One region of the Pantoea sp. X-Soil-MYKO-1785 genome, then DNA from elsewhere that is predicted to be linked to it. Evidence: predicted binding sites of a transcription regulator. Region 1 holds the regulator's gene; each other region holds the start of a gene.
The links. Region 1 encodes LexA, which represses DNA repair genes until DNA is damaged. Its sites were predicted from a motif close to TNCTGTATGTACATACAGNA; they were not measured.
Positions count from the first base shown of each region.

Region 1 (3,330 bases):
CTAACTGCCAGCCACAAGCCATGGTTGCCCAGCAGCGGGACGCTAAGTAGCGTCAGGAAGTAACCGAGTGCCGCCACCACCATGCTGTTACGCATCTCCCGGCCGCGGGTTGCACCGATGAACATGCCATCCAGCAGATAACACCAGACCCCCACCAGCGGCAGGATCACCTGCCATATCAGATAGCGATCGGCCGCCTGTTGCAGCTGTTCGATCGAGGTCAGCAGCGCCACGATGTGCGAACCGAAACACGCATAAATCAATGAGAACAGCAAGGCCACCACCAGCGCCTGTCGGCAGGCAGAGTGCCAGACGCGCAGCAGCCGGCTGCCATCCTTCGCACCATGCGCCTCACCGGCGAAGGCTTCAACCGCGTAGGCAAAACCATCCAGCGCATAGGCGGTAAAGGTGATAAACATCAGCAATACCGCGTTCACCGCCACCACCTGCGGACCGATGCGTGCGCCCAGCACCGTCAGCGAGGCAAAACAGAGCTGCAGCATTAACGAACGCAGCATAATGTCGCGATTAAGACGCAGCAGCCGCTTCATGTCACCGCGCCAGCTCTGCTTCAGCATTGCCGGGGTGATGCCACGCAGTTTCAATACCCGCCAGACCATCACCGCACCGACGGCCAGCGTTATATACTCTGCCAGTGCGGTCGCGGTTGCCGCGCCTGCCACACCCCAGTGCAGGCCCATCACCAGCCACAGATCGAGTACAATATTGACCAGATTGCCGATCACCAGCAGGATGACCGGCGCACGCGCGTACTGCACGCCCAGCAGCCAGCCAAGGATCACCAGATTTGCCAGAGTGGCGGGCGCACTCAGCCAGCGGATCTGAATAAACAGCGTCGCCTGTTGCAGAACGCTGGCATCGCCGCCAATCAGATCGGTCGCCAACGCAGCGATTGGCGAACGCAGGCAGACGAACAGCACGCCAGCCAGCAGCGCAATGATTAAAGGCTGGGTCAGCGCACGTGCCAGTGCCAATTTATCGCCGGCACCAAAAGCCTGCGCCGTCAGGCCGGTGGTACTCATTCGAAGGAACAGCAGCAGCATGAAGAGGAAACTGGTGATTGTCGTACCGACCGCAACCCCGCCAAGATAGACCGGGCTGTCGAGGTGACCAATGACAGCAGTATCGACCACTCCCAGTAAAGGAACGGTGATGTTAGAAAGGATCATCGGCAGCGCCAGCCGCCAGAGGTTTTTGTCGGTAGCCGTTAAAAAACGCATTCGCAGTTCCGTGCTCGGTGCCGCTGCAGAGAGGGGAGCAGCAGCGACAAAATTAGGGCAGACAGAATAGCATCAGACGCTACGAATGCGTGGTTATGTCAGACTCAGAGCCATTCGCCGTTGCGAACCACACCGACCGCCAGACCTTCGACCGTCAGCGACTGAGCGCGCGTATCGACGATAATTGGCTCAAAATCACTGTTTTCAGGCAGCAGATGCACAATAGCACCCTGCTTCTTCCAGCGTTTAACCGTTACTTCATCATCAATGCGGGCCACCACAACCTGGCCATTACGCACGTCCTGGGTTTTATGTACTGCGAGCAGGTCGCCATCCATAATCCCGATATCTTTCATCGACATTCCACTGACGCGCAGCAGAAAATCAGCAGAAGGTTTGAACAGGCCCGGATCCACTTTGTAATGGGTTTCGATGTGCTCCTGCGCCATGATCGGCTCACCGGCAGCAACCCGGCCAATCAACGGCAGACCTTCAGACGCTTCTTCTTCCATCAACAGGCGAATACCGCGTGAGGCGCCAGAAACAATCTCAATCACCCCTTTACGTGCCAGTGCCTTAAGATGCTCTTCTGCCGCGTTCGGCGAGCGGAAACCCAGCTGCGCGGCAATTTCTGCACGCGTAGGCGGCATGCCCGTTTGAGTAATATGGTCGCGAATCAGGTCATAGACCTGCTGCTGCCTGCTGGTTAATGCTTTCATCCCGCCCCCTGGTTGTTTATACAGTCGCTGTGAGTATATACAGGTATTGGTGAAATGGAAACCGATTCTCAGGCAAAACGCGCCATCTGACGCGTTGTGGAAGGCTTATCGCAAATGCGACCAAAGCAGCGCGATCCAGACAAACAGTGCCAGTAAGATGCTGATCAGCACCGCCGCGGAGCCCATATCCTTGGCCCGTCCGGCCAAAGGGTGGCGCTCCTGACCGATACGATCCACTACCGCCTCAATGGCGCTGTTGAGGATTTCGACAATGACCACCAGCACCACAGCGCCAATCATCAGAATGCGGGAGACGATATCGACATCCAGCCAGCAGGCGACAATAATGGCGGCCAGCGCGGCCAGCGCCTCCTGGCGGAAAGCGGCTTCGTGTTGCCAGGCGGCGCGCAGGCCCTGCCATGAATAACCTGCGGCTTTCACTATTCTTACAAAACCGGTGGCATTATTTGCCATAGTAAGTGGAACCCTTTCATCGGATTGACGTCAATGTCTGGGCTGCGTGCAATTGGCACCACCACAGATCTTCGCTGCGCTTTCTGGTATGCTTGCGGCGCTTTGCTAACAAGAGGCTTCATGTTGTCTATGTCAGGTTGGCGTAAACTTTATTACAAATTACTGAATTTACCATTGTCCTTTTTGGTAAAGAGTAAGGCCATTCCGGCCGATCCCGTTTCTGAACATGGTCTGGACCCGACCCGGCCCATTATGTACGTTTTGCCTTACGATTCGAAGGCGGACTTACTGACTTTACGCGCGCAGTGCCTGCGGCATCATCTGCCCGACCCGCTTTCTCCGCTGGAGATTGATGGTTCGCTGCTGCCGCGCCACGTTTTTATCCACGATGGCCCGCGTGTGTTCCCCTATTTTGTCCCCAGCGTTGAATCGGTGAAAATCTTTCACGATTACCTGGACCTGCACCGCAATAATCCCAAGCTGGATATCCAGATGCTGCCGGTGACGGTGATGTTTGGCCGGGCGCCAGGCCGTGAGGTTCAGGGCGAAGATACGCCGCACCTGCGGGTGCTGAACGGTGTGCAGAAATTCTTTGCGGTAATCTGGCATGGACGCGACAGTTTTGTCCGTTTCTCGCCGACTGTTTCGCTGCGCCGTATGGCAACCGAACACGGCACCGACCAATCAATCGCCCAGAAACTGGCCCGGGTGGCGCGCATTCATTTCGCCCGTCAGCGGCTGGCGGCAGTTGGCCCACGCTTACCGGCACGTCAGGATCTGTTTAATCGTCTGCTGCAATCCAAAGCGATTGAAAAAGCGGTAGAAGACGAAGCGCGCAGCAAAAAAATCTCCCATGAAAAAGCGCAGCAAAATGCGGTTGAGATGATGGAAGAGAT
Region 1 is NZ_AP036000.1:289,825-293,154, reverse strand. Features, by position in the region: gene dinF (MATE family efflux transporter DinF) at 1-1,241, opposite strand, end outside; gene lexA (transcriptional repressor LexA) at 1,346-1,960, opposite strand; gene AC6I8D_RS01290 (diacylglycerol kinase) at 2,066-2,434, opposite strand; gene plsB (glycerol-3-phosphate 1-O-acyltransferase PlsB) at 2,564-3,330, shown strand, end outside.

Region 2 (3,330 bases), on a different replicon from region 1:
ATTTCTTCTGCAGTCAGCTCGCGCTGATAGCTTTTTTGCAGGTGCTGCGCCAGTTTTTCGGCACATTTCCAGGCTTTGGCGTAGTTATCTTTCACTGCCTGATGAAGTGAGATATCGTCATTCTGCACCACGGTACGTGTCAGCATTCGCTGAGCAAAAAACTTCAGGTGAGTGACAAAGCGCTGGTAGCTCAGCGACTCTTCATCGTATTCAATCTGTAACTGATATTTCACCAGCTGCAGGATCTCCTGCAGCACCCGCGTGACGTGCATCACTTCTGGCATTTCGCTGTTGAGCTGCGCCGTGACCAGATGTAAGGCGATGAAGCCGGCTTCATCTTCGGGCAGCTGGACGTTCAGGCGCTGAGCGATAATGGCCCGCGCCTCCTGCCCCAGTTCAAACTCTTTCGGGTAGAGCCGTTTAATCTCCCATAGCAGCACATTTTTTATGGTCAGGCCTTTATGCTGCCGTTCAATCGCAAAATGGCAGTGGTCAGTGAGGGTGATATACAGGCTCTCCTGCAAGATCCCCAGCCGCTGGGTGGCAAGCTGAATGATGCGATCGCAGGTGGTCATCACCTCCAGCGGAATTTGCTTTAAGAGATCCCCCAGCCGATGCATCAGTTCATCGCTTTGCAGCGCAAAAACCTTCTCAACGCGCGCCTGATCAAGCGTGTCGCCGACGCGCTGCTGAAAGGCCAGCCCGCGCCCCATAACAACCTGCTCGCCGCCGTGTTTATCCTGAACAACCACCACATTATTATTAAGAATTTTGGCGATTTTCATTGGAACCCCAGAAACAAAAAAACCTGACCTCCGGCAGAAGCCAGAAAATCAGGTTTTGCCTGCCGAAGCAGTAACAATCCAGTGGCGCTACTGTAGCAGTTTCAATCGCAGCCTCAATCAGTTACGAAAAGAAACGTGATACAGATCGTTGTTGGTGACGTGATTTGCAGCAAGGCGCGTTCAAAAATATAACCCGCTACGGGTTCACCGCGAAACGCCTTAAATGCAGGCATAACGGCGTACGCTATGTATAGGTGGCAATTTTCAGAATAACGCTTTTTCAACGCAAAGCGGTGTAAGCAACGGTCGTTTCAGGCAGGGATTTTGGGTAGGGATGGCAAGCAAGCGGCATAAGGTGAGCATCGGTGCAAGAGACAGCCAAAACAATAACGCCGGAAGGATCGCTTCCGGCGTAAATCGGATCAGGCTGCTTTTACCGCACGGACTTTTTTACTGCCCGACTCTTCAGCCTTGTCATCGGCGCTGTCTGATGCCGTCTCAGACTGACGGGTTGCAGCGGCAACCGGCTCAGGCAGTTTGCTGGTGCGCAGAATATGCTGCACGGCATCTTTCTGCTCGGCGATCAGCAGGCCCAGAGTTTCCGCCTGCGTCTCATCCAGTGCGGGTTGATGCTGTAACAGCCAGTCGGTGAAGGCTTCGGCCATATCGAGCATTTTGTCGTAGGCATCGGCCTCTTTCTTATTGGCAAACGTCATCTTCTCTTCACCCTTTCTGACGACTACAAATTTTGTTTCGACAGCCATGTTTTTGCCCTCTGATACTGTGTATGCATACAGTATATCACGACGATGATGCTTTGCCAGCAGAGAATAGAGTTTATCGGTTATCCCCGGCATAACCTTAACCGGGCACAAACTTTACCTACTCTGCCGGGGAAGGCGCGTTGCCGGCTACACCAGCAGCGCCTCAAGAAAATCGGCCAGCGCTTTACGTGGGTCATCCTCTTCCGAGACGATCATCTCAATCCCCCACTGCCCCAGCACCTCTTTTGCTACCGGATTATTGCGGTTGGTAAACAGATACGATTTCGGCCGCGCCGTCGCCAGCCCGGTGCGGCCCCACATTTTTGTCAGCCGGTAAAACAGCAGCCGAATATTGAAATCGCTGATGCTGTAGCCGACAAACAGCACCGAGTTGCCCATCACGTCATGGGTCAGTTTGATGTCGAGCGGCGAATCGAAATAGAGTCGTTCAAAGTAGCTGCTTTCATCCAGCACAATAGAGGTGTCATCATCGAAATCGCCGTGCAGCTTAATAATGTGGCGTTTATCTTCGGTCAGCGACACCAGATCGGCGGCGTTAGCCACTTTGTAATACGGGACGCCATGCGCATCGTGCGCCGCTTCCAGCCAGCGATCGTAATTGGTGGTATAGATGCGGGAAAAGTTGCCCTGAGTGATCATGGTGTGGATTTCTGAGGTCCGGACATCAATATCCGGGCGATGCCATTCGCGGTCCATCCAGCTTCGCAGCGGGCCGAGCGAACCTTTCTTCTGTTTGTAATATTCCGCCAGCGACAGATGGGTGCCATAGGTGTTGAAGATTTTCGGATCGTAACCCAGCTCATTGGCGAGATGGGCAATCAGCTCATGCCACTCCGGCAAGCCGAGATTGCGTGAGATGCCCGCGCCGGCAAACAGAATCAGCTTACCGGAATCATAAGCACGTTTAAGTTCAGGTTTCATGCGACTCCCCGAGCCGTTTTCAAAAAAGTGGCGAAGCGATCGAGCGCGATGCGCCGCATCGAAATCTCATTCTTGAGTTCACCCATTTCGGCAAATGTCTGATCGTAACCTTGCGGTATAAAGACGCAATCCCACTGAAAGCCGCGTGTCCCGGCCGGTTCCGCGGCGATGGTACCGCGCAGCTCACCGGAAAACTGATACATTTTGCGGCCATCGCAGTAGCCCAGCACGGTTTTAGCCGTCACGGCCTGGCTGTCGAGCCCCTGAACCAGGGCGGTAAAACGCTCCGCATCCAGCCGGTTCCAGAAGATGCGGGTCAGCCCGGCCGGCAGCCCGTTCAGGCCATCCAGATAGAGTCCGGTATGCTCAACGAACAGCGGTCGTCCAATCAGTGAAAAGGCCTTGGTCAGCTTATCGCGCACCAGGTCGAGTTCGTTTTCAGTCTGAATTTCTTCGATACGACGGGAGATAGGCAATACTTCGACCCCGACAGGTTCGAGGATTTTGCGCACCTCCGCCAGCTTTTGCTCATTGGCAGAAAGGAATCTGATTTTCATGGGGCTTCCAGGTTAATTGCTCCACCGCGCGCTGAATCGACAGGCGGGCAGGATAGATCACTAACGCTGGAGAGTGTAGCGCAATTATGTGGTCCGCAGCCGTGATGGCCGTTTTGCCACGGGGGAAGAACCGGCAGAATAAACGGCGCCGAAGCGCCAGAGCAGGATCAGTACTGAATACCGGGGGGATTCACCGTAGAGTGGGCGATGGCTTCATCCTGTTCGCCCCAGCGCGTCAGCACCTGCTGATACTGACCGCCGCTGATGGTGCCATCAATGGCG
Region 2 is NZ_AP036001.1:435,646-438,975, reverse strand. Features, by position in the region: gene licT (BglG family transcription antiterminator LicT) at 1-785, opposite strand, end outside; gene AC6I8D_RS22005 (YebG family protein) at 1,208-1,549, opposite strand; gene AC6I8D_RS22000 (SIR2 family protein) at 1,697-2,491, opposite strand; gene AC6I8D_RS21995 (non-canonical purine NTP pyrophosphatase) at 2,488-3,048, opposite strand; gene AC6I8D_RS21990 (ABC transporter substrate-binding protein) at 3,216-3,330, opposite strand, start outside.
Region 2: the regulator LexA is predicted to act here: its motif matches at 1,565-1,584, upstream of AC6I8D_RS22005 (YebG family protein).

Region 3 (3,330 bases), 100 kb from region 1:
CAGCTGCGCACGCTGCGCGATCAGCGGCTGCAGGCGCTCAAACCAGCGGCTCAGATCGGCGCGCCAGACGTTACGCCCGTTGATTACCCCCAGCGACAGCAGCCAGCTGGCCGGCAATTGCTCATTCAGTTGCTGAATATCATCCCGGCCATGCACCAGATCGACATGCAGCCCCTGCACCGGCAGCTGGCGAATTACCTCTATGTTCTGACTGATACTGTCGAAATAGCTGGTGAGCAGCAGTTTGCTCTGTCCCTGCAGTGCATCGTAGGCGGGCTTAAACGCCTCACGCCACGCCTGCGGCAGCTCCAGCGCCAGCGCGGGTTCATCAATCTGCACCCATTCGATATCGCGTTTTGCCAGCTCGGCCAGCACCTGCTGGTAAACCGGCAGGATCGCTTTCAGCAGCGACAGACGGTCAAATGATTCCCCTTTGACCTTACCCAGCCACAGATAAGTCACCGGCCCCAGCAGCACCGGCTTGATGTTGTGGCCCAGCGCCAGCGCCTCGTCGACTTCATCCAGCAACTGGGTCCAGGCCAGCCGGAAAGTCTGGCCCAGCGTAAACTCAGGCACTATGTAGTGATAGTTGGTGTTAAACCACTTGGTCATTTCCGCCGCCGCCGCGGGTTCGCCGGTTGGCGCGCGGCCTCGACCCAGACGGAACAGCGTATCCAGATCAACCGAACCCTCTTTGTTCTGATGACGTGCCGGCACGTTGCCCAGCATCAGGCTGGTGGTCAGCACGTGATCGTACCAGGCAAAGTCACCCACCGGCAGCAGATCGACTCCCGCTTCTTTCTGTTGTTGCCAGTGACGCGCACGCAGCTCACGGCCCACCGCCAGTAATTCCTGCTGGCTGCAGTGACCAGCCCAGTAGCTTTCCTGAGCTTTTTTCAGTTCGCGGCGCAGGCCAATACGCGGAAAACCAAGGGTATGGTTGAGAATTGTCATTCGCTGTTCTCCAGATAATCTTTCACTTTGGCTGACAGCCAAAGATGTTTAGCCGTCCAGATGTTTACACCGCTATAATCTGCGGGTACTGTATGTTCCTCAAGCGCAATATGTTCATTTTCGATATGAAGGACTCTCATGATCGAACTCAAGCACCTGCGGACGCTTCAGGCTCTGCGTAATACGGGTTCGCTGGCGGCGGCGGCATCCCAGCTTCATCAGACGCAATCGGCGTTGTCCCACCAGTTCAGCGATCTGGAACAGCGGCTGGGATTCCGCCTGTTCGTGCGTAAAAGTCAGCCGCTGCGCTTCACGCCACAGGGCGACATCCTGCTGCAGCTGGCCGAACAGGTGCTGCCGCAGATTCAGCAAGCATTGCAGGCCTGTCATGAGCCGCAGCAGACCACTCTGCGGGTGGCGATTGAGTGCCATAGCTGCATCCAGTGGCTGACGCCGGCGCTGGATAATTTCCGTCAGAGCTGGCCGCAGGTGGTGATGGATTTCAAATCAGGCGTCACCTTTGATCCTCAGCCTGCGCTGCAGCAGGGCGAGCTGGATGTGGTGCTGACCTCCGACATCCTGGCACGCTCCGGGCTGTTCTATTCGCCGATGTTTGATTTTGAAGTTCGGCTGGTGCTGGCACCGGATCACCCGCTGGCGCAGGTTGAACATATTGCCCCTGAGGATCTGGCCGATGAGGTGCTGATGATCTATCCGGTGCAGCGTCAGCGCCTTGATATCTGGCGTCACTTTCTGCAACCGGCCGGCGTCAGCCCGGCGCTGAAAAACGTGGATAACACCCTGCTGATGATTCAGATGGTCTCTGCTCGTATGGGCATTGCCGCGCTGCCACACTGGGTGGTAGAGAGTTTTGAGAAGCAGGGACTGGTGGTGACCAAAACGCTGGGTGACGGGCTGTGGAGCCGTCTTTATGCCGCGGTGCGCGATGGCGAGCAGCGTCAGCCGGTGCTGGAAGCCTTTATCCGCTTTGCCCGTCAGCATGCCTGTGAACATCTGCCTTTTGTCCGCGATGCGCTACAGCCCGGTGCGATATTGCAGCGTTAAGTCGGCGGCTACAAACCTGCGCGGCGGTGGGCAAAATCCCCTATAATGCGCAGCCTGTCGACTGACCATGAGAAGATCTCACCATGACTAACAACGATATTCTGCGCAGCGTGCGCTACATGCTCGATCTGAGCGATGCCAAAATGGTGGAAATTTTTGCGCTGGCGCAGTGTGAAGTCCCACAGACGGATATTCAGGCGTGGCTGAAAAAAGATGAAGATGCGGCGTTCCGTCCCTGCCCCGATGTGCTGATGGGTTATTTCCTGAATGGCCTGATCTTCTACCGTCGCGGTAAAAGCGAAGAGATGCCCGCCCCGTCGATTGAGCGCAAGATGAATAACAATATCTTTATGAAGAAGTTGCGCATCGCCTTTGATCTGAAAACCACCGATATTCCTGAGGTACTGAAGCGCGTGAACTTTACCGTTTCGCAGGCGGAAATCGGTGCAATTTTCCGCAAGCCTGACCATAAGAACTATCGCGAATGCGGTGATCAGATTCTGCGCAACTTCCTGAAAGGGCTGGCGATGATCCAGCGTCCGAAGAGTGGAAAGCCAGCTTAACTTCTGTTGCCGATCGCTTCGGGTACCTGCGTGGTCAGCAGTGGCGCACCTGATCGCAAAGAAAGCCTGCATCCATGCAGCACGGCCTCGCCATCCCTGGCCCGGACGATCCACAGGGATGTGAGATTCCTTCGCGATCGGACGCGCCAGCCCGGGAGGCCGCCCCCATGCAACAGCCCTGTTTATGATCGGTCACCGCGCCCCACCACCCAGCGCTTATGCACCCACAGCGAGGCGAGGATCACCAGCGCGCCCGCAATAAAGCTCGGCCAGTGCGGTTTCTCCTGCCAGATGGCCAGGTTAACCAGCAGGCCAGCAGGCACGTGCATGTTGTTCATGATGCCAAGCGTGCCGGCATCGACCTGGGTCGCACCATAGTTCCACATAAAGTAGCCCAGGCCCGAAGCGGCCACGCCCAGCCACACCAGAATGCCCCACTGCAGCGAGGTGGTGGGTAATTTCTGCGGATTGCCCCAGGCAAACCAGGCGATTACCGCGATCGCCACCGCGCCCAGATAGAACCAGGAGAAGGCGGTGTGCTGCGGCATCGGACGGGTCTCCTGCAGGCGCTTATAGCCCACCATACCGGCAGCAAAGCAGATGTTTGCCAGCTGCACCAGCAACAGGCCAGTCCAGAAGTTATCGCTGACTTTGTCATAGCGAATGATGGCCGCACCCGCCACCGCCAGCAGGGCGCTGAAGATATAGCCGACCCGCAGCGGACGGCGACTGATCAGATCATAAATCA
Region 3 is NZ_AP036000.1:184,839-188,168, reverse strand. Features, by position in the region: gene metE (5-methyltetrahydropteroyltriglutamate--homocysteine S-methyltransferase) at 1-954, opposite strand, end outside; gene metR (HTH-type transcriptional regulator MetR) at 1,093-2,019, shown strand; gene AC6I8D_RS00845 (YehS family protein) at 2,103-2,582, shown strand; gene AC6I8D_RS00840 (carboxylate/amino acid/amine transporter) at 2,765-3,330, opposite strand, start outside.
Region 3: the regulator LexA is predicted to act here: its motif matches at 1,041-1,060, upstream of metR (HTH-type transcriptional regulator MetR).

Region 4 (3,330 bases), 1.0 Mb from region 1:
CTTACGCCACAGCATCTTTTCCAGCTGATCGCTGACGCGAATCCCGGCGCAGTGAAACAGCAGGTGCGCCTGACCTTCGCGCAGTTCGCGGGTGATCCATTTCGACACCGGCGCGCCAGAGGCTTTTTCCATCGCCGCCAGTCGCCACAGCTTACTGACCGATTCAAACCAGCCGAACTGGCGGTTCAGCTGTAGCAGATTACGGTGCAAGCGCACCACATCGACTTTGCCGGTCTGCTCGCTCAGGGCATTGATCAGGCCTTCGCTCAGGCCACGCAGCGCGTCGCTGAGTTTGAACAGCCGGGCGCAAAGGTCCAGCAGCTCCTGCGGTAACGCCCCGAGCACAAAGCGGTATTCGCCCGGCTGATTGTGCGGCGGCAACAGCGGATTGAGCGCCTGGCTGGTGATGGTCAGCAGTTCGCGCAGCTCCTCGCAGTGCGCTTTCAGCCGCTCCGGATTGGCCAGCGGTGGCGGGGATTTAGGCCGCATCTGGGTCATGATGCTGTCCACCAGCTTGATAAACAGATCCAGCTGCAGGCTGCTCCAGCCAGGGGTGATATCAGCGCTCATCTCCAGCGCATCGCGCGCCACTTCCGGCAGATGATGGCCTTCATCCAGCACCAGCATCAGATTTTTAGCCGGCGGCAACACCGACTCATTCTCCATCGCCGCCATCACCAGTGCATGGTTGGCCACCACCACATCGACCTGCTCTATTTCACGCCGCGCCACGAAAAACGGGCATTCACGATACCAGCGACAGTGGGCGCCGAGGCAGCTGGCTTTATCGGTTGAGAGCCGCTGCCACAGGCTGTCGCTGACGTTTTCCTCGCTGTGATCGCGCAGTCCGTCCCACTGATAGCGATCCAGCGCTTTCTGCAACCGGCCGCACTGCGTCTGCTCCTCTTTGGTACTGCTGATGGCGTCATCATCCAAATAGAGCAGCAGATCGCCCTGCTGATCGTCGTCAGCCGCCAGCGCCGCCAGGTTGCGAGGACAGACGTAACGCCCGCGACCAAAGGCGGCGGTAAAGGTGAGATCGGGGATGATTTTCTTCAGCAACGGCAGATCTTTGGTGAAGATTTGATCCTGCAACGCCACGTTCGCGGTGCTGATCACCAGACGTTTTTCCTGGGCGCGGCTGGTCGCGATGCCGGGGATCAGATAAGAGAGGGTTTTGCCGACCCCGGTTGGCGCTTCGACCGCCAGATGGCGCGCATCATCGCCCGCCAGGCATTTTGCCACTTCAGCAATCATCTGCCGCTGGGCGGCGCGCGGGATAAAATCGGGCACCTGCTGCTGCAGCGCTTTATACCACTGCGCTATCTGGCTTTTTACTGCTGCTGTCAGGGCCATTTTGTTTGTTACCACACCGTAAAAATTGCCTGTATTTTTACACAGTATGCTGGCGGCGTCAGCTTTCAGGACAATTTTTTCGTCTGCGGTTCCACAAGCGGTCACGGATGCCGTCCGGGACTGGCTAACCCAGCAGTTTAAACATATAGGTCGTGGCATCCAGCTCGCCGGTGGTGGATTCGGCGTAGAACGGAATTGCGCCGGCGACCTGCCAGTCGAGCGAGCGATAGAGATCGCTGGCGACATCCCCGCTGCGCGTGTCCAGCACCAGCAGCGTTTTACCCTGCAGTCGCGCCTGCTGTTCCGCCTGCCGCATCAGCTGGCGGGCAATGCCCTGCCGGCGCGCCCGCGGATGCACCAGCAGTTTGGTGACCTCCGCCCGATGGCGGCCGTTGGGCATTGAGCTGCTGTTGAGCATCACCGTCGCCACCACGCTGCCGTGCTGACGCGCCACCCACAATTCGGCATCGCCACTCGCCAGGCTGTAGATGCGATCCTGCCAGAAACGGCCAATCGCCTGATGGTCGGCGGCATCAATAAATCCGACGCTGGCCCCGTCTGCGACGCAGGCCTGCAACACCTGACACAGTTCGGGTAGCGCCTGCTGTGCCTCGCTGGCACTGAGCATCTGATAATTAATCATGGTTTTGCCACCACCAGTAAATAGTGCGCGCCCTCGGTCAGGTGCGCTTCAAAGGCCGATTTTCCCGTCAGATGAAAACGTAAACAGTCGCCGGGACGTAAGCTCCAGCGCTGAGCTGCCATGCTGACGGTCAGGCCGCCTTCACGCAGCCAGATATGCTGTTCCATACCGTGAATCGGTGGTGCGTCGTAATCGATACGCGCGCCGGGGCGTAATTTGCCCTCCACCAGTTCGCATCTAAAATGAGTAACAGGCGGTGACACATTTCGGCGGTGAAAGCCACTGGCCTCATCACTCCATACCGGCTGCTGCTCATATGGGATCAGCAGCTTCGCATCTTCTTCTACTTCACTTAGCAGGCGCGACATGGTTAATCCGTACGCCACGCACAAACGATTAAGCAGTGCGGCGGTGGGGCTGGTCTCGCTGCGCTCAATGCGTGATAATGAGGCGCGGCTGATACCCGTTGCGATTGAAAGCTCATCCAGTGACCAGCCGCGTTGCAAGCGTAATTCCGCCAGCCGCGCAGCCAGGCGTTGTTCTGTATTCAGGTCCGGCATCGCATCCTCTCATAATTGGGAATTATTTCTCTTATGTGAGATATAGCTGAGAAAAGGCGCAGCGGTCAAGTTGTACACTCAAAAATGTATTGTACAACTTAGTTTGCTTCGTTATGGTAATTCCACTCAGATCAGTCTATAGAGGAATTTATGACCCTATACAGTATCGGTGACGTCGCCGAGCGCTGTGGCATAAACCCAGTGACCTTGCGCGCCTGGCAAAGACGTTATGGCTTACTGAAGCCGCAACGTACCGAAGGTGGGCATCGTCAGTTTGATGAAGAAGATGTTCAGCGCATTGAAGAGATCATGCGCTGGATCGAAAGCGGCGTGCCGGTAGGAAAAGTCAAAGCGCTGCTGGAAGGCGGTGATGTTGATGCGCACGACGGCTGGACCACCCTGCAGGATGAACTCATCAGCGTGTTACGCCACGTCAGACCCTCCAAGCTGCGTAACAAGATCGCGGCTATTGGTCGTGAACATCCGGTTGATGCGCTGATCGATCACGTCTTCATGCCGGTGCGCCAGAAGCTCAGTCTCGACCAGAATACCGCCCGCACCATGTGCAGCCTGCTGGATGGATTGTTGATTGATTATGTGGCGTTCTGCCTGACCGGCAGCCGCAAAAAAGCGGGTAAAGATGCGCTGATTATCGGCTGGGGCATTGAGGATCGTACCCGTATCTGGCTGGAAGGCTGGCGGCTGTCGCAACATGGCTGGCGCATCGATGTGCTGGCTGAGCCGCTCGACGTGCCGCGTCCGGAACTGTTT
Region 4 is NZ_AP036000.1:1,301,939-1,305,268, reverse strand. Features, by position in the region: gene dinG (ATP-dependent DNA helicase DinG) at 1-1,356, opposite strand, end outside; gene AC6I8D_RS06065 (GNAT family N-acetyltransferase) at 1,481-1,999, opposite strand; gene AC6I8D_RS06060 (helix-turn-helix domain-containing protein) at 1,996-2,559, opposite strand; gene AC6I8D_RS06055 (MerR family transcriptional regulator) at 2,710-3,330, shown strand, end outside.
Region 4: the regulator LexA is predicted to act here: its motif matches at 1,384-1,403, upstream of dinG (ATP-dependent DNA helicase DinG).